Regions from separate parts of the Cryobacterium sp. TS_SC_7 genome, predicted to be linked through region 3. Evidence: predicted binding sites of a transcription regulator. Region 3 holds the regulator's gene; each other region holds the start of a gene.
The links. Region 3 encodes LexA, which represses DNA repair genes until DNA is damaged. Its sites were predicted from a motif close to TCGAACANNTGTTCGA; they were not measured.
Positions count from the first base shown of each region.

Region 1: AC0J5J_RS10850 (DUF222 domain-containing protein) is a predicted target of LexA. The motif match lies at 7,946-7,961, and genes of this name have one in related genera.
Region 2: AC0J5J_RS13500 (DUF222 domain-containing protein) is a predicted target of LexA. The motif match lies at 2,593-2,608, and genes of this name have one in related genera.

Region 1 is NZ_CM149589.1:2,353,323-2,363,179, forward strand. Features, by position in the region: gene AC0J5J_RS10810 (PEP-utilizing enzyme) at 1-1,160, shown strand, start outside; gene AC0J5J_RS10815 (SDR family NAD(P)-dependent oxidoreductase) at 1,153-1,935, shown strand; gene AC0J5J_RS10820 (2Fe-2S iron-sulfur cluster-binding protein) at 1,982-2,302, shown strand; gene AC0J5J_RS10825 (NAD(P)/FAD-dependent oxidoreductase) at 2,308-3,609, shown strand; gene AC0J5J_RS10830 (HD domain-containing protein) at 3,606-4,250, shown strand; gene AC0J5J_RS10835 (aldehyde dehydrogenase family protein) at 4,250-5,722, shown strand; gene erpA (iron-sulfur cluster insertion protein ErpA) at 5,831-6,187, shown strand; gene AC0J5J_RS10845 (MATE family efflux transporter) at 6,382-7,707, opposite strand; gene AC0J5J_RS10850 (DUF222 domain-containing protein) at 8,026-9,540, shown strand; gene AC0J5J_RS10855 (ABC transporter ATP-binding protein) at 9,682-9,857, shown strand, end outside.
Region 2 is NZ_CM149589.1:2,931,362-2,941,218, forward strand. Features, by position in the region: gene AC0J5J_RS13485 (siderophore-interacting protein) at 1-975, shown strand, start outside; gene AC0J5J_RS13490 (SDR family NAD(P)-dependent oxidoreductase) at 1,027-1,869, opposite strand; gene AC0J5J_RS13495 (Fe-S oxidoreductase) at 1,917-2,276, opposite strand; gene AC0J5J_RS13500 (DUF222 domain-containing protein) at 2,673-4,106, shown strand; gene AC0J5J_RS13505 (dihydrolipoyl dehydrogenase family protein) at 4,461-5,936, opposite strand; gene AC0J5J_RS13510 (crotonase/enoyl-CoA hydratase family protein) at 5,978-6,784, opposite strand; gene AC0J5J_RS13515 (arginase family protein) at 6,879-7,712, opposite strand; gene AC0J5J_RS13520 (NADPH-dependent F420 reductase) at 7,786-8,463, opposite strand; gene AC0J5J_RS13525 (PspA/IM30 family protein) at 8,506-9,237, opposite strand; gene AC0J5J_RS13530 (TPM domain-containing protein) at 9,349-9,857, opposite strand, start outside.
Region 3 is NZ_CM149589.1:3,292,032-3,301,888, forward strand. Features, by position in the region: gene AC0J5J_RS15125 (class I SAM-dependent methyltransferase) at 1-194, opposite strand, end outside; gene hflX (GTPase HflX) at 236-1,774, shown strand; gene AC0J5J_RS15135 (methylenetetrahydrofolate reductase) at 2,089-3,069, shown strand; gene metE (5-methyltetrahydropteroyltriglutamate--homocysteine S-methyltransferase) at 3,066-5,393, shown strand; gene lexA (transcriptional repressor LexA) at 5,550-6,251, opposite strand; gene AC0J5J_RS15150 (LysM peptidoglycan-binding domain-containing protein) at 6,535-6,891, shown strand; gene AC0J5J_RS15155 (histidinol-phosphate transaminase) at 6,961-8,049, shown strand; gene hisB (imidazoleglycerol-phosphate dehydratase HisB) at 8,076-8,699, shown strand; gene hisH (imidazole glycerol phosphate synthase subunit HisH) at 8,696-9,328, shown strand; gene priA (bifunctional 1-(5-phosphoribosyl)-5-((5-phosphoribosylamino)methylideneamino)imidazole-4-carboxamide isomerase/phosphoribosylanthranilate isomerase PriA) at 9,384-9,857, shown strand, end outside.

The sequences.
Region 1 (9,857 bases), 940 kb from region 3:
TGGGTCTGGCCGACCACTTCGGCGACACGGAAAACCCGGACGCCACTCTGGCGGCGATCGCCGCGCACGCCAACGGTTCCGCGTGGCTCGCCGCCTGGGCCGAGGCGCAGGACCCGTGGTTCAACTTCACGGTCGGCAACGGCTTCTACGCCCACGACAAGTACTGGATGGACCACCTCGAGCTGCCGCTCGGGTACATCAAGGACTACATCGTGCGGGTGCAGACCGGCCACAACATCGACCGCCCGGTCGAGGAGCTCGTCGCCGAGCGCGACCGCATCACCGAGGAGTACTCGGAGCTGCTCAGCCCCGAACAGCTGGAGGCGTTCCAGGGCAAGCTCGGCCTGGCCCGCCAGGTCTACCCCTACGTGGAGAACCACAACTTCTACATCGAGCACTGGACCATGGGCGTCTTCTGGCGCAAGGCCCGGCAGCTGTCGAAGATGCTGCACGAGCAGGGGTTCTGGCCGGAGGCGAACGACATGTTCTACCTCCGCCGCGACGAGGTGCGTGAGACGCTCTTCGACTACGTCACCGGCTGGGGCGTCGGCGCTCCCGCCATCGGCCCCGACTACTGGCCCGCCGAGGTCGCGCGCCGCCGCATCATCGTCGACGCCCTCTCGACGGAGCGCCCGCAGCCGGCCCTGAACACGCCGCCGGCGGTCATCACCGAGCCCTTCACCCTCATGCTCTGGGGCATCACGAGCGACCAGATCAAGAACTGGCTGGGCGAATCGGATGCGCCGGAGGGCGAATTCCGCGGAATGGCGGCCTCCAGCGGGGTCGCCGAGGGCCCGGCCCGCGTGATCAGCAGCTCCGACCAGCTCTCCGAGGTGCAGGACGGCGAGATCCTGGTGGCCCCGGTCACCGCGCCCTCGTGGGGACCGATCTTCGGCAAGATCCGCGCCACCGTCACCGACATCGGCGGCATGATGAGCCACGCGGCCATCGTCTGCCGGGAATACGGGATGCCCGCCGTCACCGGCACCGGCACCGCTTCGGCCCAGATCCAGACCGGCCAGTGGCTGCGGGTCGACGGCAACAACGGCACCGTCACCATTGTGGAGGATCACGAGCACGACCTCACCCTGGCCCCGGCCGCGGCGAACCAGCTCGACACGGCCCTGGCCTCCGCCCACCTCGAAGACAGCCATGCCTGACGCGGGCACGGCCGAACCTTCCCCCCGAACGGTGCTGATCACCGGCGCCGCCGGCGGTCTCGGCCGTGCCTTCGCCCTGGGCTTCGCGGCCCAGGGCGACCGGGTGGTCGTCGCCGACCTCAACGTCGACGGATGCCGCGAGACGGTGGCGCTGATCGAGGCTGCCGGCGGCACCGCCCTGGCGGTCGGGGTGAACGTCACCGCGCTCGACTCCGTCCAGGCGATGGCCCTGACCGCCGCCTCCTTCAGCCGGGAGGGCGCGGGCCCCGGCACGATCGACGTCGTCGTCAACAACGCCGCGATCTACGCCACCATCACCCGGGCCCCCTTCGACGAGATCGACGTGGACGAGTGGGACCGGGTGATGGCCGTCAACCTCAAGGGGCCATGGCTGGTCACCCGGGCCTGCTCGCCCTACCTGCAGGACGGCGGAAAGGTGATCAACCTGTCCTCCGCCACGGTGATGAGCGGCTCCGCCCACTGGGCCCACTACGTGGCGTCCAAGGGCGGGGTGATCGCCCTCACCCGGGTGCTCGCCAAGGAGCTCGGCGACCGCGGCATCACCGTCAACGCGATCGCGCCGGGCTTCACCCTGACCGAGGCCAGCTACGGGCTGATCGAGGGCGCGGAGCAGTACGGCGTTGACCGCGGCTCCCTCAAGCGGGCCAGCGAACCCGAGGACATCGTGGGGGCGGCCCTGTTCCTGGCCGGCCCCGGCAGCAACTACATCACCGGCCAGACCCTGGTCGTCGACGGCGGGCGCCAGTTCCTCTAGGAACCGGCTCCGCGCATCCGTCACTCACCCGAAGGAGATCTGAGAAATGCCCACCGTAACCTACGTTGCCCACGACGGCAGCGAGACCATCGTCGACGGATTCGCGGGCGACTCCGTCATGGAGACGGCCGTGCGCAACGGCGTGCCCGGCATCGTCGCCGAATGCGGCGGCAGCCTCTCCTGCGCCACCTGCCACGTGTTCGTCTGCGCCGACAGCGCCGAGCTGTTCCCGCCGGTCGCCGGCCTGGAAGACGACATGCTCGACGGCACCGCCGTCGACCGGGAGGACAACTCCCGGCTCTCCTGCCAGCTCAAACTGACCGACGACCTGGACGTGCAGGTCACGACCCCGGAAACGCAGGTGTGAGCACCATGAGCGACCCGATTGGCACCGGTGCCGCGCCCCGCGGCACCCTGATCGTGGGCAACTGCCAGGCGGGGGTGCAGCTGGCCTCCAGCCTGCGGGAGCTCGGCGACACCGAACCGATCACCCTGGTCGGCGAGGAACCGCACGCGCCCTACCAGCGGCCACCGCTGTCGAAGGCGTTCCTCAAGGGCGAGGCCACCGCGGACTCGCTTGCCTTCCGCAGTCACGATTTCTACCAGACCCACCGGATCGAGCTCGTCACCCGGGAACGCATCGTCAAGATCACCCGCGACGCGCGGGGCGGCGAGGCCGTGGCCGAATCCGGGCGCATCTTCCCGTTCGCCCGCCTCGCGCTCACCGTGGGGGCCGTGCCGCGCACGATCCCGCTCGAGGGTTCTGAGCTGGAGGGGGTGCACTACCTGCGGGATGCGACGGAGGCCGCGGTACTCGAGCAGCAGCTGCGTCAGGCAAGGAACGTCGTCGTGATCGGCGGCGGTTTCATCGGGCTCGAGGTGGCGGCCGGGGCCCGGGCCTCCGGCAAGGACGTCACCGTGCTGGAGGCCGCCCCGCGGCTGATCGGCCGGGCCGTCTCCGAACAGACCAGCGCGTTCTACCTCCAGGCGCATCGGCGCCGCGGCCTGAACGTCGTGCTGAACGCGACAGTGGTTCGCCTCGTCGGCGAACACGACCGGGTGGCCGGCGTGGAGCTCGGCGACGGCAGCGTCGTACCGGCCGACGTCGTGCTGATCGGCGTCGGCGTCATCCCGCGCACCGAGCTGGCCGAGCAGCTGGGTCTCCTGATCGACAACGGGATCGTCGTGGACGCCCAGGCGCTCGCCAGCGACGGGGTCACCGTCGCGGCCGGCGACTGCGCCAACATGCCCAACCCCTCCATCTCCGATTTCGGCAACGGCCGACTGCGACTCGAAAGCGTGCAGAACGCCGTGGAGCAGGCCAAGGTCGCCGCCGCCACCCTGCTGGGCATCCCGGCAGAGCACAAGACGGTGCCGTGGTTCTGGTCCGACCAGGCCGACCTGAAACTGCAGATCGCCGGGCTCAATGGCGGTCACGACCAGGTGGTTCTGCGTGGCGACCCCGATTCGGAGAAGTTCTCCGTGCTCTACTACCGCGCCGGCACCCTGATCGCCGCGGACTGCATCAACAGCCCGCTCGATTTCATGGCCGTGCGGAACGCCCTGCACAAGGGGCTGTCCGTTCCGGCCGATGCCGCCACCGACACCTCCATCCCGCTCAAGAAGCTCGCCACCGAAGCCCCGGCGCTCTCCGAGAAAGTGACAACGCCATGACCCTGCAGACCGAACAGCCGATCGACACGAGCCCGATCGGCGTCGCCGACGACTCACCGGATGACCTCGACCCGCTCTGGCGGGCCGTCGAGCCGGAGATGCGCACGCGCGGCAACGACATCCACATCCCCATGTCGTTCGCCTTCGCCGAACGCCTCTGCGACGCGTATCCGGAGGCCGATTCCCTGGTGGTGCGGGTCGCCATCCTGCTGCACGACACCGGCTGGGCCCGCGTCGACGAGACGAAGATCATCTCCGAGGGCTTCGGCAAGAACTGGCGCCAGTCCCAGATCCGGTTCGAACACGAGATCAAGGGCTGCGAGATCGCCCGCGAGGTGCTTCCCGGGCTCGGCTACGACGACGCGTTCATCACCCGGGTGACCGACATCATCGACGGGCACGACACCCGCCCGGAGTCGCACTCGATCGAGGACTCACTGGTGCGCGACGCCGACCGGCTCTGGCGCTTCACCCCGGCGGGCATCGCCCTGGCCTCGAGCTGGTTCTTCCAGACGCCGTCGTTCTACTGCCGCCGGCTGCGCTCGGAGATTCTCCCGGAGCTGATCACCGCCGCGGGGCTCGAGATGGCGACGGTCGAATTGGACCGGGCCGAAGCGCTGCTCAAGGTCGCGGTGCTGTGATGGAGACGGTGCTCGCGACCGTTCCGTACACCCACACGGACGACCTGTTCATCGACGGAACGTGGACCACGGCCGACGGGGCCGGGCGCACGATGGTGACCAACCCGGCGACGGAAGAGGTGTGGGGGAGCGTGCCCGTGGCATCCGTCACCGACCTCGACCGGGCCGTCGGCGCGGCCCGCCGGGCCTTCACCGGCATCGGCTGGCGCGACCTGGCGCCCTCCGAACGCGCGGTCTACCTGCTGCGGCTGGCCGACGAGGTCGAGAAGCGCAGCGAGGCGATCTCGCACACCAACACCTGGGAGAACGGGTCGCCGGTCGCGGAGACCAGCCGCGCCGGTTCGAACGCGGCCGCCATCTTCCGCTACTTCGCGGGCCTCGCGCCGCACCTGGAGGCGCCGGATGTGCGCCGGTTCCCCGACGGCTCCGCCGAGACCGTAGTGCGGCAGGACCCGGTCGGGGTCTGCGCCCTGATCGCGCCGTGGAACTTCCCGATCAACCTCGTGGTCGCCAAGCTCGCCCCGGCGCTGATGGCCGGCTGCACCGTCGTGATCAAGCCGGCCTCGCCGACGCCGCTCTCGATCCGCCAGATCGCGGATGCCGTCGCCGCCGCCGGCATTCCGGCCGGGGTGGTCAACGTGGTCACCGGCAACAGCGCCGTCGGCGACGCCCTCGTGCGGCACCCCGGCATCGACAAGGTGGCCTTCACCGGCTCCACCCCGGTGGGCCGGTCCATCGGCGCGGCGTGCGGCGAGCTGCTGCGCCCAGCGACCCTGGAGCTGGGCGGCAAGTCGTCGGCCCTGGTGCTGCCCGACGCCGACCTGGCCGACATGCAGAAGGTGCTGATTCGCACCTGCATGCGCAACACCGGGCAGACCTGTTACATCTCCACCCGCATCCTCGCGCCGCGGGAGCGCTACGACGAGCTGGTCGACATGGTCACGGCGACCATCGCGGCGGCGCCGCAGGGCGATCCGATGAATCCGGCGACCGTGTTCGGGCCGAGCGCCACCGCGTCGCAGCGAGACACCGTGCTCGGCTACATCCGTTCGGGGATCACGGAGGGGGCGCGCCCCACGACCGGCGGCGATGTGCCCAGCGGGTTCGACCGGGGCTTCTACGTGAAGCCGACCGTGTTCGCCGGAGTCACGCCTGGCATGCGGATCGCCCGGGAGGAGATCTTCGGGCCCGTGCTGGCGATCCTGCGCTACGACAGCCTCGACGAGGCCGTCGGGATCGCCAACAACACGGCCTTCGGCCTCGGCGGCACGGTCTTCTCCAGAGACGAGGATGCCGCCCTCGCGGTGGCGGCCAGGGTGGACACCGGCTCGATCGGGCTCAACTTCTTCGCCTCCAACCATGCCGCCCCCTTCGCGGGACGGCATGATTCAGGACTCGGCGTCGAATTCGGCCTGGAGGGCCTGCACGTCTACCTCAAGCCGCAGTCGGTGCACCGGCGCATCCGCTCGTAGTTCGCGGAACGGCCGGGGGAGCTTAGAGTGACTGGGTACTCGCGCAGGCGAACGCTCCAGTGGAGCGGGCCCGGCGCGTCCATGCAGCGTGAAGTCCGAGGAGCCCCCATGACCGACACCATCGCCCCCATCGCACCGGCCCACGGCGTCGGCCTGACCGACGCCGCCGCCGTGAAGGTGCGCAGCCTGCTCAGCCAGGAGGGGCGCGAAGACCTGAACCTGCGCGTTGCCGTGCAGCCCGGCGGCTGCTCCGGCCTGATCTACCAGCTCTACTTCGACGAGCGCATTCTCGAGGGTGACGTCGTGGTCGACTTCGACGGCGTCGGCGTCGTGCTCGACAAGATGAGCGTGCCGTACCTCGAGGGAGCCTCGATCGACTTCGAGGACACCATTGCCAAGCAGGGCTTCACGATCGACAACCCGAACGCCGGCAGCAGCTGCGCCTGCGGCGACTCCTTCAGCTAGAGGCTCCGCTCGAGCGCCCGCTCGAGCCTCGGCCGCTCGAGCCTCGGCCGCAGCATCCGCGGGGATGCCCGCCGCGGCATCCGTTCGATCGCGGCGCAGCTTGTGGAAGCCGGCGCACGTTAGAACCTGCGCCCGCTTCCACAACCTGCGCCGCGAGCGACGGGGCACACCTCGGCGGGCCGGATGCCGCGGAGTCAGCGCGCGCCGACGACCATCCAGCGGGAGGCCCGGGCCCGCAGGCCCAGGGTCACCGCGCGGGCGCCGAGATAGCCGAACGCGAACGCTGCCATCAACCAGGCCAGGCCGGCGGCCCCCGTCGGTGCCAGAATCAGCACCGCGACGGCCAGCGGCACGAACGCGGCCAGGTTCACCAGCCCGGTCAGTGCGAGATAGCGCGCGTCACCGGCGCCGATCAGCACGCCGTCGAGCACGAACACCACGCCGCCGAGCGGAACCGAGAGTCCGAGCACGATCAGGGTCGCCGGCAACAGCCCGCTGACCTCGGTCGCATTCGTGAACACGCGGCCGAGCACGCCGCTCGCAGCGACCACCAGCAGCCCGAGCGCGGCCCCCGTCAGCACGCCCCATTCGAGGCAGCGCTTGAGGACCATGCGCACCTCGGCCAGGTTGCCGGCGCCGAGGCCCCGGCCCACCAGAGCCTGCGCCGCAATCGCGAGGGCGTCGAGCGCGAACGCCAGCGTCGCGAACAGGGTCATCGCGATCTGGAAGGCCGCCAACTCGGGAGAACCGAGGCTCGTGGCCACGAACACCGCGAGCAGCATGGCCGCACGCAGGCTCACGGTGCGCAGGAAGAGCCAGCCGCCGGATGCCGCGCCCCGCAGCATCCCGGCCCGATGCGGTCGCAGGGGTGCTCCCTCGCGGCGGGCATGCCGGCCGACGACGGCCAGGTAGACGGCGACCATCGCCCACTGGGCGATGACCGTGCCGAGCGCGGATCCGACGATGCCGAGGCCCAGGCCGTAGATGAAGATCGCATTGAGAAGGATGTTGGCCGAGAAGCCGATCCCGGCCACCCACAGCGGGGTGCGGGTGTCCTGCAGGCCGCGGAGCAGGCCGGTCGCAGCGAAGACGATCAGCATGGCCGGGAGGCCGAACATGGAGATGCCCAGGTAGCTGGCGGCTGCGGCGGTGACGGCAGGCTCGGCGCCGAAGGCACCGACGAGCAGCGGGGTCGCGAACCAGCCGGCGGCAGCGAGGAGAACGCCGAGGCCGAGGGCCAGCCAGAGCCCGTCGATTCCGATTCCGACGGCCCGGCGACGGTCGCCGACGCCCAGCCAGCGGGCCACCGCGGGAGTGGTGCTGTAGGCCAGGAAGACCATCAGGCCGATGATCGTCTGCAGCACGGCGCTGGCCAGACCGAGTCCGGCCAGCGGAATGGCGCCGAGGTGGCCGACCATGGCGGAGTCGGCGAGCAGGAACAGCGGCTCGGCGATGAGCGCGCCGACGGCGGGAATGGCGAGGCGCAGGATCTCGCGGTCGATGGGCTGCGGGCGGAGCACGGTGAGAGTGATCCCAAGACTCTAGTTCAGCCTCTCCGCGCTCTCCCACAGTGCTCGGGCCTGTCCCCGGTGGTCGACCCTGTCCTCCGGTGGTCGAGCCTGTCGAGACCCACGTCTCGATACCCACGCTGGTCGAGCCTGTCGAGACCCGGCGGTCGACCCTGTCGAGACCCGGCGGGACGACCCTGTCCTCCGGTGGTCGAGCCTGTCGAGACCCGGCGAGCCGACCCTGATCATTTAGAACACGACTTCGAAAACAAGCTCACGAATATGTGACAGACTATCGACTACGCGTACTATTTCTGATATCCTCAACGCATGACCACCACCGCAGATGACCTCAGAACGGCAACGGATGCCGTCGCTCGCCTGGGCTCCTCCTGCGCCGACTATGAGGCTCTCGCCGATGCCGAGGTGCTGGCCGGTCAGAAGCAGATCGCGGCCGCGCGCCGCCTGCTCGACACCCGCTCCGCGTGGATGGCGGCAACCATCGCCCGTCGCTCCCGGCCCGAGCTCGGCCACTCCGGCCTGGCCGCCCAGCAGGGGTTCCTCTCGCCCGAGGCTCTCATCCAGACCGTGACCGGCTCGACCAAGAATGACGCGTTCAAGCTCGTCGCCGTCGGCACGATGATGGCCGATGCCGAAGCGGCGGAGAAACTGGTCGAGGCGGCTGTGGAGTCGCCCGATGCGGATCCCGCCGCGGTCGCGGAGTTCGTGGCGAAGGTGCCGTGGCAGGCAGCGATCGCCCGAGCCGTCACCGACGGCAGCCTCTCGGTCGATGCGGCCGAGTCGATCCGTTCCGGCCTCGGCCAGATCGATGCCGCGGTCACTGCCGAGAAGCTGGGCACCGCCCTCGAGGCGCTCCTCGTTGAGGCCGCGTCGCTGAATGTCGACCAGGTCTTCAAGCTCGCCCGGCGTCTGCGCGACCAGCTCGACGAGGCGGGTATTGCCGCCCGGGAGAAGCAGGCTCACGACGACCGGTTCCTGCGGGTCTACCGGCTGGGCAACGGCAAGGTGCGCCTGCACGGCCTCTTCGCCCCCGAAGACGGCGAGTTCGTGCTCTCGACGTTCGACTCCGTGACCAGCCCCCGCCGCGGCGGCGTGCGCTTCGTCGACAAAGACAAGTCCGCCTGGGCCAAACGGATGCAGGACGACCCCCGCACCACGGAGCAGATCGCCGCCGACGCCCTCGTGCAGTTGCTGAAGATCGCCGGGGAGGCCGACCAGGGCCGGGTTTTCGGCGGCCGCCGCCCTTCGGTGCGGGTGCTCGTCACCGAGAAGGCCCTGACACCGGGCCAGCCGGGACAGCGGGCCGGTCAGACGGGGCAGTCGGCCGGTCAGTCGGGCCAGCCGGCCCCTGGCCAGGCCGCACAGACCGGCCCGGTTCCCGCCGCATCCGCCGCTCACGGGCAGATTGAGGGCAACCCGGTCCCCATCTCGCAGGAGACCATCGATCGTCTGCTCTGCGACACCGGAACCCGCGGCATCCAGGTTGACGACACCGGGCAGATCACCAACGTCGGCCGTGACCAACGTCTCTTCACCGAGGCACAGCGCGCCGCGATGGGTGTCCGCGACGGAGGCTGCCGTTGGGTCGACTGCGATAGATCACCCGCGTGGTCTGAGGCACATCACATCAACGAATGGTTGAGAGACAACGGGTACACCGACCTTGCCGACGGGGTGCTGCTGTGTCATCCGCACCATCTGCTGCTGCATAACCAGCACTGGACGATCATCCGCACCGGCAATGACTACTGGCTCAAACCACCCGTCGACGTCGATCCGGAACAAACCCTGATCGCACTGCCAAGCAAACGGGCCACTCTGTAGGCGTGACCCCGGGTCTCGACAGGCTCGACCACCGTTGTGGGAGCGTCTGGAGGGCGGGTCGCCGGGTCTCGACAGGCTCGACCACCGGGCGAGGAGTCGCGACTCCGATGCGGGACACCGAAGGGGCGTAACTTGATCAGCATGAGCAGTGTCATCGAGACCCGAGGCCTGGACAAGCGCTTCGGCCGAGTGCCGGCCCTCGACGGCCTCGACCTCACGGTCACAGCCGGCGAAGTCCACGGCTTCCTCGGCCCGAACGGGGCCGGCAAGTCCACCACCATCCGCATCCTCCTGGGGCTGTATCGCCCGAGCGGAGG
Region 2 (9,857 bases), 360 kb from region 3:
CGTCCGTTCGCGGTCGAGGTCGCGAAGGTGCTCCGGGTGTCCACCTCGTTCACCCGGGTCACGTTCACGGGCCCCGAGCTGCACCGGTTCGGTACGGCGGGGCTGGACCAGCGCATCAAGCTTGTGCTGCCTCTGGCCGATTCCGGGCTGACGCATTTCCCGGACGATCACTCCTGGTACGACCGCTGGCGCCTGCTGCCCGACGAGCACCGCAACCCGCTGCGCACCTACACGGTGAGCCAGGCACGCCCGCACCTGCGGGAGGTCGACGTGGACTTCGTGAACCACGTGCACGTGCACGTGCACGGGTCCGGCGAGGGGGTCGGTGTCGAAGACGACGAAGCCTCTCAGGCCGGCGGCCCCGCCGCGCGCTGGTTGGCCGCGGCAACCGTGGGCGACCGGGTCGCTATCGTCGGCCCGGATGCCGACGGTGAGAACCCGCGCGTCGGCATCGAGTGGCAGCCCGGTACGGCACGCACGCTGCTGCTCGCGGGCGACGAAACCGCTGCCCCTGCGATCTGCGCCATCCTCTCCGCCCTGCCCCGCGATGCGCGTGGAGCGGTGTTCATCGAGGTGCCCTGCGCCGACGACAAGCTGGGTACGGATGCCCCGGCCGGCGTGAGCGTGACGTGGCTGGCCCGCTCCGGTGCGCGCGGTGCGCTCCTCGAGCCGGCGGTGCGCGACTGGGTGAGTGACTGCCGGTCCGCGCAGCAGGCCTCGCAGCCGTCTGCTCCGCGGGCGGCGCAAACGGCCCCGGGGGAGTCACGCGCGGACGACGCCGCGTCCGGGCCGGAGGGCGGCATCCTCTGGGAAGTCCCGGAGGAATGCCCGACCGACGGGCTCTACGCCTGGCTGGCCGGTGAGGCCGGGGTGATCAAGCGCCTGCGACGCTTCCTGGTCACGGAGTCGGGCGTCGACCGTCGCCAGGTTGCCTTCATGGGGTACTGGCGCGACGGGAAGTCCGAGCCCAACTAGGCCCTGACGCGCTCGGGCCCGCGCTCGCGCTCGCGCTCGGGCGCGCCTCGGCTAGGAGGGAAGAGGGGCGGAGTGCCCGGCGACGAGCGCCGAACTCTGGTCCCAGAGGGCGGCCGCCAGCTGGGGATCGTAGGCCTGCTTGTTGGCCTTCTGGATGCGACGCTTCTCGTAGTACTCGCCTGACACCCAATCGGTGCCCGGCTTCGCGGTCGCCAGCCAGACCAGGGTGTCGGCACCCTGCTCGGGGCCGAGAAGCAGCCGCTTCAGGGGAGTCTGGTAGATCAGGCGCATCAGGGTCGTCGATCCAGTGGAGAAGCTGGTTGCCACCACGCCCGGGTGGAAGGCCGCCGTGTCGATTCCCTGGTCGTGGTAGCGGTGGTGGAGCTCCCTGGTGAAGAGGATGTTCGCGAGCTTGGCGTCGCCGTAGGCCTTGTTCGCGGAGTACTTCGTCTCGGCCTGCAGGTCGTCCGGGTCGATCTTGCCGAAGAGCAGATTGGCGGCGGAGGACGTGTTGATCACGCGGGCCCGGCTGGCGACGAGTCGATCCATGAGCAGGGTGGTGAGCAGGAACGGGGCGAGGTGGTTGACCTGGAAAGTCTTCTCGTGGCCGTCCACGGTGGTCGCGCGGTCGCCCATGATGCCGCCCGCGTTGTTGGCGAGCACGTCGATGCGCGGGTAGCGTTCCTGCAGTTCGGCCGCAAGGGTGCGCACCTGGTCGAGGTCGGCGAAGTCGGCAACGAGGAAGTCGGCGCCCAGCGCCTCTGCAGCCGCGGCCGTCTTGGACGGCGAGCGGCCGACCAGTACGACACGGTCGCCCGACCGGCTGAGCGCCCGCGCGGCGGCGGCGCCGATCCCGTCGCTGGCACCCGTGATCACGATGGTGCGTTTGGTCATTTTTTGTCCCCCTGGGTCACTGGGCAGAGCTGTTGCTCGGCACGCTGTTACTTGACATAGCCGCCTTTTTCAAGGCCGGCTTCGATCTCGAAGCGGTTGCGCAGCGGATTGCGGCCGGCCATCAGGTAGAGCAGCGGAAAAACCATGCCGAAGCGCTGCCACTGGCGTTTGTGCACAGCCTCATGCTCGAGGATGGCCGTCGACACATTCTGGTTGGTCAGGTAGCAACCACCCACGCAGGATCCACCGCGACCGAAAGCCCAGGTGGGCATCCCGCGGAAGACGACGAGCCCGGCCCGGCGCTCGACCTTGCCCGTGCTCCAGATGGATCCCCAGATCAGACCGACCGTCGTGGCGTAGAGATAGCCCGCCCGGCTGATGGGGGAATCGAAGAGGATGCGGCGCACTCCTCCAGCGTAGGTGGCGCCCACGACAGAAAGCTGAGTTTCGCATGATCGCCGCCGTGGCGTCTCGTCCTGCCTTCGATTCCACCCCCGGTGGTCGAGCCTGTCGAGACCCGCGGTCGAACCCAACTCCCGGTGGTCGAGCCCGCTCCCGGTGGTCGAGCCCGTCGAGACCCGGCAAGCCACCCTCGGTGGTCGAGCCTGTCGAGACCCGGCGAGCCGTACCGCTCCCGGTGGTCGAGCCTGTCGAGACCCGGCGAGACAACCCGCTCCCGGTTGTCGAGCCTGTCGAGACCCGGCGAGACAACCCTTGACTGCTTAGAACGCGACTTCGAATGTCTGTCCATAAATATATGACAGACTCTCGACTACACGTACCAACTCTGCTATCCTCGACGCATGACCACCACCGCAGACGACCTCAGAACGGCGACGGATGCCGTCGCCCGCCTGGGCTCGTCCTGCGCCGACTACGAGGCCCTCGCCGACGCCGAGGTGCTGGCCGGTCATAAGCAGATCGCGGCCGCTCGCCGCCTCTTGGATACCCGCTCCGCCTGGATGGCGGCGACCATCGCCCGCCGCTCCCGGCCCGAGCTCGGGCACTCCGGCCTGGCCGCGCAGCAGGGCTTCCTCTCGCCCGAGGCACTCATCCAGACGGTGACCGGGTCGACGAAGAACGACGCGTTCAAGCTCGTCGCGGTCGGCCTGATGATGGCCGATGCTGAAGCGGCGGAGAAACTGGTCGAGGCGGCCGTGGAGTCGCCCGACGCGGATCCCGCCGCGGTCGCGGAGTTCGTGGCGAAGGTTCCGTGGCAGGCGCCGATCGCACGGGCGGTCACCGACGGCACCCTCTCGGTCGACGCGGCCGAGTCGATCCGTTCCGGTCTTGGCCAGATCGACGCCGCGGTCACTGCCGAGAAGCTTGGCACCGCCCTCGAATCCCTCCTTGTCGAGGCCGCGTCACTGAACATCGACCAGGTCTTCAAGCTCGCCCGGCGTCTGCGCGACCAGCTCGACGAGGCCGGCATCGCCGCCCGCGAGAAGCAGGCCCACGACGACCGGTTCCTGCGGGTCTATCGACTGGACAACGGCAAGGTGCGCCTGAATGGGCTCTTCGCCCCCGAAGACGGCGAGTTCGTCCTTTCCGTGTTCGACTCCGTGACCAGCCCTCGCCGCGGCGGGGTGCGTTTCGTCGACAAGGAGAAGGCCGCCTGGGCGAAACGGATGCAGGACGACCCCCGCACCACGGAGCAGATCGCCGCCGACGCCCTCGTCCAGCTGCTGAAGATCGCCGGTGAGGCCGACCAGGGCCGAGTCTTCGGCGGCCGCCGCCCCTCGGTTCGAGTCATCGTCACCGAGAAGTCCCTCAAGACGGATGGACCGGTGCCAGCCGAAGCCGCCGCCCACGGTCAGATCGAAGGCAACCCCGTTCCCATCTCGCAGGAAACCATCGACAGGCTGCTCTGCGACACCGGAACCCGCGACATCCAGATCGACGACACCGGTCAGATCATCAACGTCGGCCGTGACGAACGTCTCTTCACCGAAGCACAGCGCGCCGCGATGGGGGTCCGCGACGGGGGCTGCCGCTGGGTGGACTGCGATCGATCACCCGCGTGGACCGAAGCGCACCACATCAACGAATGGCTCGCCGAAAACGGGTACACCGACCTTGCCGACGGAATACTCCTCTGCCACCCGCACCACCTGCTGCTACACAACCAGCACTGGACGATCATCCGCACCGGCAACGACTATTGGCTCCGGCCACCGGTCGACGTCGACCCGGAACAAACGCTGATCGCACTGCCGAGCAAGCGGGCGGCACTGTAGGTGTGGCCCGGGGTCTCGACAGGCTCGACCACCGTCGGGGGAGCCGCTGGAGGGTGGGTCGCCGGGTCTCGACAAGCTCGACCACCGGGGAGGGAAACCTTGGGCGGGTGGGTTGCCGGGTCTCGACAGGCTCGACCACCGTCGGGGGAGCCGCTGGAGGGTGGGTCGCCGGGTCTCGACAAGCTCGACCACCGGGGAGGGAAACCTTGGGCGGGTGGCTCGCCGGGTCTCGACAAGCTCGACCACCGTCGGGGGAGCCGCTGGAGGGTGGGTCGCCGGGTCTCGACAGGCTCGACCACCGTCGGGGGAGCCTCTGGAGGGTGGGTCGCCGGGTCTCGTCGGGGTCGGCCGCCGTCAGGAGGGGCGACCGTATTCCTCGAGCAGGCGCAGCCACACCTCGCTCAGGGTGGGGTAGCTCGGCACCGCATGCCACAACCGGCGGATCGGCACCTCGCCGACCACGGCGATGGTTGCCGAGTGCAGCAGCTCCGCGACATCCGGCCCCACGAAGGTGACACCGAGCAGAACCTCCCGGTCGAGGTCCACGATCGCCCGCGCCGACCCGGTGTAGCCGTCAGCGTGAACGGATGCCCCGGCCACCCAGCCCAGGTTGTAGTCCAGCACCCGAATGCGGAACCCTGCCTTCTCGGCAGCAGCCTGCGTCAGCCCCACCGACGCGACTTCGGGGTCGGTGAAGGTGACCTGCGGAACGGCGGCATGATCCGCCGTGGCAACGTGGGAACCCCACGGCTTGTCGTCGACGGGCGTGCCCGCGGCCCGGGCCGCAATCACATCTCCGGCCGCGCGGGCCTGGTACTTGCCCTGGTGCGTGAGGAGCGCCCGGTGGTTCACGTCGCCGGTGGCGTACAGCCAGTCCCCGGCCAGTTCCGGCGCGGTACCCCGCACGAGCAGGGTGTCGTCGACCTCGAGCCAGTCGCCCGGGGTCAGACCCACGGTCTCGAGCCCGAGGTCCGTGGTGCGTGGCACCCGCCCGGTCGCCACCAGCACCTCGGTCGCGGTGACCCGGGTTCCGTTGGACAGGGTGAGGGTCACATCATCGTCGTCGCCACGGGACGCTCCGGTGGTCGACACCCCCGTCAGCACGGTGACGCCGGCCTCTCGCAGGGCCGCGGTGACGAGTTCGCCGGCGAACGGCTCCTGCCCGCGCAGCAACCCGCTGCGCACGATCATGGTGACCTCGGCGCCCAGCCCGGCGTAGGCGGTTGCCATCTCGGCCGCGACCACGCCGCCGCCGATGACGGCGAGGCTGTCGGGGATACCCGGGGCGCTGGTGGCCTCGCGGCTGGTCCACGGCGACACGGACGCCAGGCCGGGAATATCGGGCAACAGTGCTGCCGACCCGGTGCTGACAACCACCGCGTGCTCAGCCGACAGCACGGTCCTGCTGCCGTCGGCGGCGGTCACGGTGACCTGCCGTACGCCGCTGAGACGGGCGTGGCCGCGCACCAGGTCGATCCCGGCCTTCTCCAGCCAGCGCACCTGGCCCTCGTCGGACCAGTTGCTCGTGAACGCGTCGCGGCGGCGCAGCACGGCGGCGACGTCCAGATCGCCGGTGAGCGCCTCGGCTGCCCCTCCCACCCGCCGGGCGGCCGCCAGAACCGCGCCGCTCCGCAACAGGGCCTTCGAGGGCATGCAGGCCCAGTACGAGCACTCGCCGCCGACCAGGTCGGCCTCGACGATCACGGTGCGCAGTCCTGCCTGCGCCGTGCGGTCGGCGACGTTCTCACCCACGGCTCCGGCTCCGATCACGATCACGTCGACGTTCAACGCGGCAGGGTTCGGCGTGGTGGTGCTGGCGGCGGCGGGCATCCGTTTCTCCTTGGATCAGTGCTGGCGGTGGGGATACAGACTCAACGGCCGACGAACGTCGCCGGCTGGCGACTCACGAAAGCTTCCATACCGATGCGGGAGTCTTCGGTCACGGCGAGGCGGGCCAGGGCAGGCTGCAGCCCGGCCTCCGCTGCCGCGGCACCCTCCCGAACGGCCGTGCGGGCGCTGGCGAGCGTCGCCTGCACGGCCAGCGGGGCCTGGGCGGCGATCCGTTCGGCCAGTTCGAGCGCCCGGTCGAACTGGGTGCCGTCCGGCACCACCTCCTGGACAAGCCCGATCCGATGGGCCTCGCGGGCGTCGAACATGTCACCGGTGAGCATCCACCGCATGGCGTTGCCCCAGCCGGCCGTGCGCGGGAATCGGAGGGTTGCGCCGCCGAACGGCAGGATGCCGCGTGCCACCTCGATCTGGCCGAACCGGGTGGATTCGGCCGCCACGGACACGTCGCTGGCCAGCATGAGCTCGATGCCGAGAGTGAGGCAGGTGCCCTGCACGGCCATCACGACGGGCTTGGACACGCTCTGTCCCTCCACCTGCCAGGGATGGATGCCGCCTTCCGGAACCATGTCCAGGCCGTCGGGGCCGAGACGCGGGCCGATGTCCGCCAGGTCGAGGCCGGCCGTGAAATGATCGCCGACCGCGTAGACGAGGCCGACGCGCAGCTCAGGGTCACGGTCGAGTTCACCGTAGGCAAGCGCCAGCTGCTGCAGCAGCGCCAGATCGGCCGCGTTGCGCTTCTCCGGGCGGTTGAACCCGATCAGCAGCACATGCCCGCGCCTCTCGGTGATGATCCTCGACGAATCGGAAACAGAGTGCTGCTCGTTCACGGATGCCTCCTTTGGCCTCGTGACGCTGGCGCGTCGGTCCCATGCTATGGCCGAGCGGGGCAGCCTCCCGACCAGCACTTTCGTGTCGTGGAACTCAGCGGGTGAGGGCGCCGATGATGCGCAGGATGCTCGGCAGATCGTCAGTGGCCGCGTCCGGTGAAGCCGGGGCGAAACCGGCGATTGTGGCGCCGGCCATTTCGAATTCGGCACGCAGCGCGGTGATCAACCGGTTCAGGGCCTCGACGCTCAGCCCGAACGGGTAGAGGTCGGCCAGACCGGTCAGCATCGACGGGTCCAACACGTCCAGGTCGATGTGCAGGTAGAACGTGCTCGCACCGGTCGCGCGCAGTGCGGCGACGAGTGCGTCGGGGGAGTCCAGCCGGTCCGCCGGGAGGCTCACGATCCCGCGATCCCGGATCAGGGTGTCCTCGGCCTGGTCGAGGTCGCGCACGCCGCCGATCACGACCCGCTCCAGAGGCACGCGCCCGTCCGCCCCAAGGGTCAGCCCCTCAGCGCCCTCGCCGGCGATCGCCCGCAGCACCATGCCGTTGAAGCCGCCCGAGGATGACGAGTCGGGGGTGTGCAGGGCGGCGTGGGCGTCCAACCAGACCACGGCCAGATCGTTCGGATGCTGCCGCGATGCGTGCTCGACGGCCGCCAGGGAGACCCCGTTGTCGCCGCCGATCGTGAGCACGGGTCCGTCCCCGCCGCGCAGGGCGGTTGCGAGGCGTTCGCGCACCATGACCAGGGTGGAGAAGCGGTCGATGCCGGTGTCCAGAGCGTCGCCGGCCTCGGCCGGCACGGGGACTTCACGGGTGACGGACGAGGGAAGATCGCCTCGGATCGCCTCCGCCCCATCGATCAGGCGCATCGCGCGCGGAGAAACCGAACCCTGCCATTGCGGCACGACAACGAAGGTGGGAGCCATACTTCAGTATGCTCCCTGGGCCTCCCCGCGTGCGGAATTTCTGTGGTGGCCGGGGCCGGTTTCTCCGGTGGCGCTACTGGTCGCGGTAGCGGACGGCCGCAGTCGTGGCTTCCTGGAGTTCCGCCGCGTTCAGACGGGGACCGTAGCCGGGAGTGTCGCGCTGAATACGCCAGCCCTCGCTGAGCGCCCCGACGTTCACGGTGTCGTACCCGATACTGTCGAGCAGCGCCGTCACGGCGGTGGCCGCGGGGGCGTCATCGCTGGCGATGACCAGGGCGCGCCGGTTGGGCGATCCGGCCGGGAGGCCGTGCTCGGTGAGGTCCGCGGCGTAGATGTGGTTGAACGCCTTCACGATGGTGGACTCCGGCAGGCGGTCGCGCAGCAACTCGGCGGTTGTGGTGCTCTCCGTGTCGAGGGCGGCGATGTCTCCGTCGCGCTCCGGGTAGTAGTTGTTCGTGTCGATGACGACCTTGCCGGCCAGTTCGGCCGTCGGCAGGGTGTGGATCTGGTTCAGGGGGATGGTCACAACCACGAGATCGCCGGCCGTCGCGGCCTCGGCGGGGGTCGCCGCCCGGGCGCGCGGACCGAGTTCTCCGATCAGGGTGGTGAGTGTTTCGGGGCCGCGCGAATTGCTCAGCACCACGTCGTATCCGTTGGCCACGCCGAGTCGTGCGAGCTGGCTGCCGATGTTGCCGGCGCCGATGATTCCAAGAGTTGTCATACCGAGGTCAACGAAGGGCGTCGACGGGATGTTCCCGTCGACGCCCGATTGCGCTGGCAGCGGAGCCGACGGCTACTGCGTGATGGAGCTGGTTCCACCGGACTTGAGCGCGGCCAGGCGGGCATCGACCTCGGTGAGCTCGCCGAGGTCTTCGAGGCTCTCGAACTGGGCGTCCAGGCTCGAGGCAGCCAGTTCGCTGGCTCCCCGCACGCGGGCCTCTTCGCGGCGGATCTTGTCTTCGAAGCGGCTGACCTCGCTGGTCGGATCCATGATGTCGATGCTCTTGACGGCATCCATCACCTTGGTCTGGGCCTCGGCGGTCTTCGACCGCGCGATCAGCTCGTTGCGCTTGGAGGCCAGCTGGTTCAGCTTCTCCTTCATCTTGTTGAGGCCGTCCTTGAGCTGAGCCACGACGGCCGTCTGCGAGGCGATCTGCGGCTCGGCCTGCTTCGCTTCCTTCTCGGACTGCATCTGGCGGCCGAGGGCCACCTTGGCGAGGTTGTCGAAACGGTCGGCGTCGACCGCGTTGCCGGCGGTGCGCAGCTGGTCGGCTTTGCGGCTCGCAGCCAGGGCCTTGCCACCCCATTCGGTTGCGGCCTCCACATCTTCGCGGTAGTCGTCCTCGAGCAGGCGCAGGTTGCCGATCGTCTCGGCAATGGCGCTCTCCGCGTCGGCGATGCTGTTGGTGTAGTCGCGCACCATCTGGTCGAGCATCTTCTTCGGGTCTTCCGCGGAGTCCAGAAGGGAGTTGATGTTCGCTTTCGCCAACTGGGAGATACGGCCAAAGATGGACTGTTTCGTCATTGTGCGGTGTCCTTTCGAGTTCCGGAGCATCTGATGCCTCCATTGTGTCGGTTTGTGCTGGTCAAGACCTCGGTGGGAGTGGCGAGGCGACGGATGCGGCGGCTCCGGGTTCTAGAACCGCCCGCCCCCGCCGCGACGCGAGCGGGATCCGGATCCGCCGAATCCGCCGGGTATGCCGAAGCCGCCTCCGCCTCCGCGGCGACCTCCGCCGCCGCCGCCGAACATTCCGCCGCCTCCGCGGCGACCGCCGCCGCCTCCTCCGCCGCCACTGAGCAGGGTGTTGATCAGGATGCCGCCGATCATGGCGCCCATGACTCCGCTGCCGCTACTGCCGCCCGTGCCGCCGAAGCCGCCCGGAACCTGCCCGGCGAATCCGTCGACGTCGTTCCGGGCGCGGGAGATGGCGGCGGCGGCCAGGGAGTTGGCCCGCTGCGAGGCGGCGAGGGCGGCATCCGGGTCGGTGGCGGCCAGCGAATCGGCCTCCGAGAGAGCGCGGCCGGCTTCGGCGAGCCGGGTGCGCGCCTCCGCGCCGACCGCGCCGCGGCGGGCGGTGATGTAGTCCTCGGCGGCGGAGACCTGGCCACGCGCTGCCTGCAGATTCTGGTTGAGCAGGGCCTGGG
Region 3 (9,857 bases):
TCGAGGAAGTCACCGCCGGGCGGAGGGGTGGGCGCGCTGTTCAGCAGCACCTGCGTACCGGTGTCGATGTGGTCGGGACTGAACACCGAATTGGCGGTGGTCAGTTCGCGGGTCTGGCCGCCGAGTTGCACGGTCACCTGGCGCAGTTTCAGGGTGTTGTCGGGCGCCGGGGTGAAGTAGTGGTCGGAAGGCATAGAGGGAACTTACCAAGCATCGAGGAACTAGTGTTAAAGGAATGACTGAGTCAATCGACACCGACGACACCGACGACGTGGTCGCACGCGTTCTCGCCAGCGCCGACAGCAAGGCCGCCGGCTATTCGCTCTTCCGCAGCGGCTCCGCCCAGGCGCTGCAGGCCGAGTCTGCCCCGTCGCCGGGCGACGAGGGCCACGACGGAGCGCAGCAGGACCGTGAGGACCGCAACGCCCTGCGCCGGGTGCCGAGCCTCTCCACCGAACTCGAGGACGTCACCGAGGTCGAATACCGTCAGTTGCGGCTCGAGAACGTCGTACTGATCGGCCTGTACACGCACGGAACCGTGGCGGATGCCGAGAACTCCATGCGCGAACTCGCCGCGTTGGCCGAGACCGCCGGCGCCACCGTGCTCGACGGCCTGATGCAGCGCCGGGCCAAGCCCGACGCCAGCACCTACCTCGGCAAGGGCAAGGCCGAGGAAGTCGCCGGCATCGTCAAAATGATGGGCGCCGACACCGTCATCGCCGACACCGAGCTCGCCCCCAGCCAGCGGCGCGCGCTCGAGGATGTCGTCAAGGTCAAGGTCATCGACCGCACCGCCGTGATCCTCGATATCTTCAGCCAGCACGCCAAGAGTCGGGAGGGCAAGGCGCAGGTCGAACTCGCCCAGCTCGAGTACCTGCTGCCCCGCCTGCGCGGCTGGGGTGACTCGATGTCCCGCCAGGCCGGTGGCCAGGTCGGTGGTGCCGGTGCCGGCATGGGTTCGCGCGGCCCCGGAGAGACCAAGATCGAACTGGACCGCCGACGCATCCACACCCGGATGTCCCGGCTCCGCAAGCAGATCCTGGAAATGAAACCCGCCCGCGAGGCCAAGCGGGCCAATCGCAAGCGCAACGCCGTGCCATCCGTTGCCATCGTCGGTTACACCAACGCCGGTAAGTCCAGCCTGCTCAACCGCATCACCCGAGCCGGCGTTCTCGTCGAGAACTCCCTCTTCGCCACCCTGGACGCCACGGTGCGCAAGTCCACCACGACCGACGGACGGCTGTACACGCTGACCGACACGGTCGGGTTCGTGCGTAACCTGCCGCACCAGTTGGTGGAGGCGTTCCGCTCCACCCTCGAGGAGGTCGCCGACGCCGACGTCATCGTGCACGTCGTCGACGGCTCGCACCCAGACCCGGCCAGCCAGTTGTCCACCGTGCGCGAGGTGATCGCCGAGGTCGGCGCCCGGGAGATCCCCGAAATCGTCGTCTTCAACAAAAGCGACCTGATCAGCGAGGACGACCGGCTCGTGCTGCGTGGACTCTGGCCGAAGGGCATCTTCGTCTCCGCCCGCACCGGTGAGGGGATCGAAGAACTGCTCGCGACCGCCGCCGACCTGCTGCCGCGGCCGTCGATCAAGCTCGAGCTGCTGATCCCCTACGAGCGGGGCGACCTGATCGCCGTTCTGCACGAGCAGGGAACCGTTCTCTCCACCGACTATGCCGAGACGGGCACCGAGGTGACGGCGCTGGTGACCGAGGAGATCCAGGCCCAGTTCGAGCCGTTCGCTGTTCGGCCGGCCGTCGCCGGCTGATCTTCGCTGCCGTTCCGCACCGACTCCGGTCAGGCCTCGCCGTAACAGAACGCGTCTCGTTGCGCTCGTTTCCGCGCCGTGCCTGCTCGCCGGTGCCGCTGAGGTCTGGTCTCGTGACACATTCGGTCACAGGCCTGCCTCCCGTGCGGCGTGCTTGTTAGAGTCTTCTCAATCGTTGCCGCGGGCCTTCCGGCCGGCGGCATGGAGCGACAGCCGAGCCCGGCACCCGCCCGCGAAAACCCGCCTGTCCTGACTGGCGGTCCGCGGCCGCCCGGCCCCAGTGCCCGCCACTGGCAACTGTCGAATGAGGAGCAATGTCCAACACCTCGGACCCTGACTGCGGGAACGTCCCGTTCTCGTTCGAGCTGTATCCGCCCAAATCGGATGCCGCCACGTCCGCGCTGCACGCCACCATCGAGCGGCTCGCCGCTGCGGGCCCCGAGTTCATCTCGGTCACCTACGGCGCGAACGGCTCCTCCCGGCGATCCTCCCTGGACGTGCTCACCCACATCCTGCGCACCACCACGGTGGACCCGCTGGCCCACCTCACCTGTGTGGGATCGTCGAACGCGGAAGCCAGCCAGCTGATCCGGGAATTCCTGGACGCCGGGGTGCGGAGCTTCCTGGCCCTGCGCGGTGATCCGCCGGAGGGCGTTCGTGAGGGGGAGGCCTTCCTCGGCGACCTGGGCAGTGCGGCGGAACTGGTGCAGCTGATCCACCGGGTGCAGGCCGAGCGGGAGCCGTACCGCGAATCCGTCATCCCCGGACTCCCCGCAGCACGCTCGATCAAGCGCGACCGGACAAAGGTGCGCATCGCCGTGGCGGCCTTCCCGAACGGGCACCCGCGTTCCCGGTCGACGGCCCAGGACATCGACACGCTGCTGGCCAAGCAGGCCGCCGGCGCGAACCTGGCGATCACCCAGCTGTTCTTCCATGCCGACCACTACCTCAGCTTCATCCAACGGGCCAGGGCCGCCGGGGTCGAGTTCCCGATCCTGCCCGGGATCATGCCGGTCACGAGTCCGGCCCGGCTGCGCCGCATCCTGGAGTTGTCCGGCGAGGAACTTCCGTCCGAGCTTGCGATCGCGCTCGAGGTGGAGCCGACCAAAGAGGGCCAGCGTGACATCGGCATCCGTCAGGCCACCGAACTGGCCCGGGAACTCATCGCCGGCGGCGCCCCCGGTCTGCACCTGTACGCCTTCAACCAGCACGAGACCGTGCTCTCCGTTCTGGACGGCTGCGGTCTTCTCGTCCCTGCCCCTTCTGTCTCTGCCCCCGCCAAGGAGTACTCATGACCACGTTCCCCGCGTTCCCCGCCGGCACCATCCTCGGCTATCCCCGCATCGGTCCGCGCCGTCAACTGAAAAGGGCCGTCGAAGCGTTCTGGGCCGGATCGGTCACCGCGGGGGAGCTCGAAACCACCGCTGCTGCCCTGCGCGGGAGTACCCGGGAGCGCCTCGTGCGGCTCGGACTCGGCCGGGACGACTCCTCCATCCCGGAATCGTTCTCGTATTACGACCAGGTTCTGGACGCCCTGTGCACGGTGGGCGCCGTCCCGGCCCGGTTCGCTCATCTCCAGGATGCCGACGGACGCCTCGACCTGGCCGGGTATTTCACCCTCGCCCGCGGTGCCGGCGACCATCTGCCGCTCGAGATGACCAAATGGTTCGACTCCAACTATCACTACCTGGTGCCGGAAATCGGTCCTGAGACCGCGTTCTCCCTCGCCAGTGACCGTCTCGTGCAGGAGTTCGTGGAGGCGAAGGCAGCCGGATTCCTGACCCGTCCGGTCATCGTCGGCCCGGTCACGTTCCTGCTGCTCAGCAAGCCGAGCGACGCGGCTCCCGCCGGCTTCAGCCCGCTGGAACGCCTCGACGACCTCGTGCCCGTCTACGCGGCCTTGCTGCAGCGGCTGCGCGCCGCCGGCGCCGAATGGGTGCAACTGGACGAACCTGCCCTCGTCAGCGAGAGCATCGACATCCCGAGAGCGGATGCCCTGACCGCCGTTCACTCCGCGTACACCACGCTCGGGGGCCTTGCCGAGCGCCCCTCCATCTTTGTCGCAGCACCTTACGGCAGCCTCGACGACGCCCTGCCCGTTCTCGCAGCGACCGCGGTGGAAGCCATCGGGCTCGACCTGGTGCGGGGAAAAGTGCCGGCCGTGACGGCCGGGCTGGAGACGACGACGCTGGTTGCCGGCGTCATCGACGGCCACAACATTTGGCGCGGTGACCTAGCGACGGCCTTCGAGACCGTGGCCGGTCTGGAGCGGCTCTCACCCCGGGTCACGGTCTCCACCTCGACGTCGCTGCTGCACGTGCCGCACGACGTCGACGACGAATCGGCGCTGAGCGACGAGTTGAAGAGTTGGCTGGCCTTCGCCGACCAGAAGGTCACCCAGGTGGCCACGATCGCCCGGGGGCTCTCCGAGGGGCGTGCTGCCATCGCCGCCGACCTCGCGGCAGCCTCCGCAGCCCTCGACGCGAGACGGGTCGCGCCCGGCGTGCACGACGGCGCCGTACGCGTGCGCACGGAGGCCCTCACCCCGACCGACTTCACCCGCGTGGACTACGCCGCACGGGTGGCGGCCCAGGAGGCCACCCTGAATCTGCCGTTCCTGCCGACGACCACGATCGGATCGTTCCCGCAGACCGGGGACATCCGTCGGGCCCGGGCGCAATTACTCAAGGGGTCGCTGAGCACCGTTGACTATCGAGACCTGATGCGGGCCGAGATAGCGCGCGTGGTCACGGTGCAGGAAGAAATCGGCCTCGACGTGCTGGTGCACGGCGAGCCGGAGCGCAACGACATGGTGCAGTACTTCGCCGAGAATCTCGACGGGTTCGCCGTCACCGAGAACGGCTGGGTGCAGTCGTACGGCAGCCGGTGCGTGCGCCCCTCGATCCTCTGGGGAGATGTGTCCCGGCCGCAGCCGATCACGGTCGAGTGGTCGGCGTACGCCCAGGGTCTGACGCTCAAACCGGTGAAGGGGATGCTCACCGGCCCGGTGACGATCCTCGCGTGGTCGTTCGTGCGCGATGACCAGCCGCTCGGCGACACGGCCCGGCAGGTGGCCCTGGCGCTCCGCGATGAAATCGCCGACCTCGAGAGAGCGGGAATTCAGATCGTCCAGGTCGACGAGCCCGCACTGCGAGAACTGCTGCCGCTGAAGAAGGAGGACCACGCAGAATACCTCGACTGGTCGGTGGGCTCGTTCCGCCTGGCCACCGCCGGTGCGGCCGAGGCGACGCAGATCCACACGCACCTGTGTTATTCCGAATTCGGCGTCGTCATCGACGCGATCCGTAATCTGGACGCCGACGTGACCAGCATTGAGGCGGCACGGTCGCGCATGGAGGTCGTCGGGGATATCCAGACCTCCGGCTTCGACCACGGGATCGGCCCGGGTGTGTGGGACATCCACTCGCCGCGGGTTCCCAGTGTCGCCGAGCTGACCGACCTGCTCGAGCGGGCCGCCCGGGCCATCCCGTCCGGCCAGATCTGGGTGAACCCGGATTGCGGCCTGAAAACCCGGGGCTATGCCGAGACGGTGCAGTCTCTGCGGAACATGCTCGCCGCCACCCGCGCCGTGCGCACGCGCCTGGCCGTTCCCGCGTAGTCCGCGCCGGCCGCACCCACGCAGAAGGCCGGGCACGACACCGAAAAACGGTGTTCGTGCCCGGCCTCCTGAACCCTGTGGTGACCCGACAAATCAGAGTCTCCACGACGCTGGTCGAGCCTGTCGAGACCGCGAGACCCCGAGCCGTGATCCGGCCTACACCGAGCGCAGCACCGCCACGACCTTGCCGAGAATCTCGGCGTGGTCGCCGACGATCGGTTCGAAGTTCGTGTTGCGGGGGAGCAGCCAGGTGTGTCCGTCGCGCTGGCGGAACACCTTCACGGTGGCCTCGTTGTCGAGCATGGCCGCGACGATCTCGCCGTTCTCCGCGGTCTTCTGCTGCCGAACGACGACCCAGTCACCATCCATGATGGCCGCGTCGATCATGGACTCGCCCGTCACCTTGAGCATGAAGAGATCGCCCTTACCGACGAGCTGGCGGGGGAGCGGGAAGATCTCGTCGATCTGCTGTTCGGCGGTGATCGGAATTCCGGCCGCAATGCGGCCGACGAGCGGCACCATCGCGGCATCACCGACCTGGACCCCGGTGTGGAAACTCTCCGTGCCGGACGTGGCGTCTTCGGGCGACTGCGGAATCTCGATCAGAACTTCGAGGGCGCGGGGACGATTCGGGTCGCGGCGCAGATAACCGCTCAGTTCAAGCTGGTTGAGCTGGTGGGTGACGCTCGACAGGGAGGCGAGCCCGACGGCGTCGCCGATCTCGCGCATGCTCGGCGGATAACCGCGCTGGCTGACCGAGCGCTGGATCACGTCGAGGATGGCGAGCTGTTTCTCGCTCAGGCTCTTGCGCCGTCTGGTGCCGCCCTTGTCGCGGGGACCGCTGGTGTCTTGTGCCACGTTCGTCGCTCCTCGTGTTGAGTGGTGCGCTGGCAGCAGCCGTGACGGCGACCGTTTCACGCGAATGTCGGGGGTGCCTGATTGAGTTTCAAACAGACAATCGAAACTGTATCCATCTCACGCTCAGAAAACAAACATGTATTCGAGTGTGTCGGAAAAATCTTTTCAGAAAGTACCGAATAGGGCTTGATTGTTCGAAATATCGAATATACATTCGGAACATAAGTTCGCATCCGGCTCTCCCGGCCGAGAGCCGGATGCGTCTTCTTACAGGAGGTTGGATATGAGCACTGCACTTGATCTTGGCGCCCCCATCGCGACAGGGCGCAGCCGACTGCGTCTGACCCGGCGCGGTCGCGTTGTTTTCACGGCGCTGGCGGGCCTTCCGCTCGTGGCCGCGGCATTCGTCGTCGTTCTGAACGGCGGACTGGCAGCCGCCGAGAGCTCGACGGTCGGCCGTGTGGCCACGGCCTTCGACTACGTGACCATTCAATCGGGGCAGTCGCTCTGGCAACTCGCCGAGACCATCGCCCCGACGTCCGACCCGCGCGACGTCATCGCCGAGATCGTGAGCCTCAACCAGCTCCCGTCCGACAGCGTGCAGCCCGGACAGAGGCTCGCCCTGCCGAACGAGTTTTGATTCACTCAGTCCTGGTCCAGCGGGCCCTGATTCGGCCGAACCCGTTCGCGCGATACGTCCGCCGGTAATATGGGGGAAGTGACCAGTCTCAGCGACCTGCCCCTCCGCGATAATCTGCGCGGACTCACTCCCTACGGGGCCCCCCAACTGCATGTGCCGGTGGCCCTCAATGTGAATGAGAACACACACGGAATCCCGGACGAGGTGGCGCAGGACATCGTCTCTGCGCTGGCGGTCGCGGTGAAAACCGTCAACCGGTATCCCGATCGGGAATTCACAGAACTGCGCGATTCCCTCGCCCGATACCTCGGCCATGGGCTGACCCGCAAGAACATCTGGGCGGCGAACGGGTCCAACGAGGTGCTGCAGCAGGTGCTTCAGGCCTTCGGTGGTCCCGGGCGGTCCGTGCTCGGGTTTGCACCGACATACTCGATGTACCCGCTGCTCGCCTCCGGAACCGGCACCCGCTGGATCGCCGGCGGGCGCGACGCCGACTTCGAGCTCAGCCCGGCCACGGCCGTCGACTGGGTCAACCGGGTCGCCCCCGACCTCGTCTTCCTCTGCTCGCCGAACAACCCCACCGGCACACCGCTGTCCCTGGACACCATCGCGGCCGTCTACGACGCGACCGACGGTGTCGTCGTCGTCGACGAGGCCTATTACGAGTTCGGCCCGACCGACGCGCCGAGTGCGCTCAGCCTGCTGCCCGGCCGGGAGCGTCTGCTGGTCTCCCGCACCATGAGCAAGGCGTTCGCCTTCGCCGGAGCCCGCGTCGGGTATCTGGCCGCCGACCCGGCCGTGACGGATGCGCTGCGCCTCGTGCGCCTGCCGTACCACCTGTCGGCGCTCACCCAGGCGGCCGCAGTCGCCGCCCTCGCCCACACGCCGGCGATGCTCGCGATGGTCGACGACATCCGCTCCCAGCGCGACCGCATCTCGGCCGAACTGACCTGCCTCGGGTACTCGCCGCTGCGCAGTGCGAGCAACTTCGTGCTGTTCGGCGGGGTCGAAGACCCGCGGGCCACGTTCGAAGCCCTGCTGGCCGACGGCGTCCTCGTGCGGGACGTCGGCATCCCCGGCCACCTGCGAGTCAGCGCCGGCACCGAAGCGGAGACGACCGCCTTCCTCACCGCCATCGAAGCGCTCGGGCAGCCGTGACCGGATCAGGCCAATAAACTAGGCGTATGAGCTTCTCTTCAGCGTCCACTCCGCCCCGTTTCGCCCACCTGCAGCGTGAGACGAGCGAGTCGAGCATCGACCTGTCGCTCAACCTCGACGGCACCGGTGAGTCCGACATTCAGACCTCGGTCCCGTTCTACGACCACCTATTGACCGCGTTCGCGAAACACTCGCTGACCGACCTCACGGTGCGGGCGCGCGGTGACATCGAGATCGACGTGCACCACACCGTCGAAGACGTCGGAATCCTGCTCGGGCAGGCCATCAAGCAGGCCCTCGGGGACAAATCCGGCATCTCCCGGTACGGCGACGCCCTGGTGCCGCTCGACGAGGCGCTCGTGCAGGCCGTCGTCGACATCTCCGGACGCCCGTATCTCGTGCACCAGGGAGAACCGGCGGGTTTCGAATTCCACCTGATCGGAGGCCACTTCACCGGATCGATGGTGCGCCACGTGTTCGAGGCCGTGGCCTTCAACGCCGGCCTCACCGTGCACGTCACGGTGCAGGGCGGTCGCGACCCGCACCACATCGCCGAAGCCGAGTTCAAGGCCTTCGCCCGTGCCTTCCGGCAGGCCAAGGCGCTCGACCCGCTGGTGTCGGGCATCCCGTCCACCAAGGGTGCACTGTGACCAACGTCGTCGTCTTCGACTACGGCACGGGAAACGTGCACTCGGCAGTCAAGGCTCTCGAGCTGGCCGGGGCTGTCGTCACGCTGACCAGCGATCGCCGTGAAGCGCTCGAGGCCGACGGCCTGGTCGTGCCCGGTGTGGGGGCGTTCAGCGCCGTGATGCAGGCGCTGACCGCCGTGCGGGGCGATGAGATCATCGACCGGCGGATCGCGGGCGGACGCCCGGTGCTCGGCATCTGCGTGGGCATGCAGGTCATGTTCGAGCACGGCGTCGAACGCGGAATCGACACGGAAGGCCTCGGCGAATGGCCGGGCACCGTGACCCGGCTGGACGCGCCCGTTCTGCCGCACATGGGCTGGGACACGGTCACGCCGGGGGAAGGGTCAGCCCTCTTCCGCGGCATCGAGCAGGAGCGGTTCTACTTCGTGCACTCCTATGCCGCCCAGGACTGGACCCTCGACGTCATGCCGCCGTTCCCGAAGCCGATCCTCACCTGGTCCGAGCACGGTCGGCCGTTCCTGGCCGCCATCGAGAACGGACCGCTCACAGCCACCCAGTTCCACCCGGAGAAATCCGGTGAGGCCGGCATCCGTCTGCTCAGCAACTGGCTGGGCACCCTCCACGACTAGCTTCCCCTTTCCTGACTGAACCGGTCGCCGCGACCACTCCCAACCGAGGACACCCATGACTGAGAACAACCCTGCCCCCCGTCTCGTTCTGCTGCCCGCCGTCGACGTCGCCGACGGCAAAGCCGTGCGCTTGACCCAGGGTGAGGCCGGTACCGAGACCAACTACGGTGACCCCGTCGACGCGGCCCGGGACTGGGCTCGCCAGGGTGCGGAGTGGATCCACCTCGTCGACCTCGACGCCGCGTTCGGCCGCGGTAACAACACGGATGTCATCCGCACCGTGATCCGGGAGGTCACGGGCGTGAAGATCGAGCTGTCCGGCGGCATCCGCGACGATGCGTCGCTGGACGCTGCGCTGAATGCGGGCGTCAGCCGGATCAACCTCGGCACCGCCGCCCTGGAAGACCCGGAGTGGGCCGCCCAGGTCATCGCCCGGCACGGGGACGCCGTCGCTGTCGGCCTCGACGTGCGCGGAACGACCCTCGCCGCCCGCGGCTGGACCAAGGAGGGCGGCGACCTCTGGCAGGTG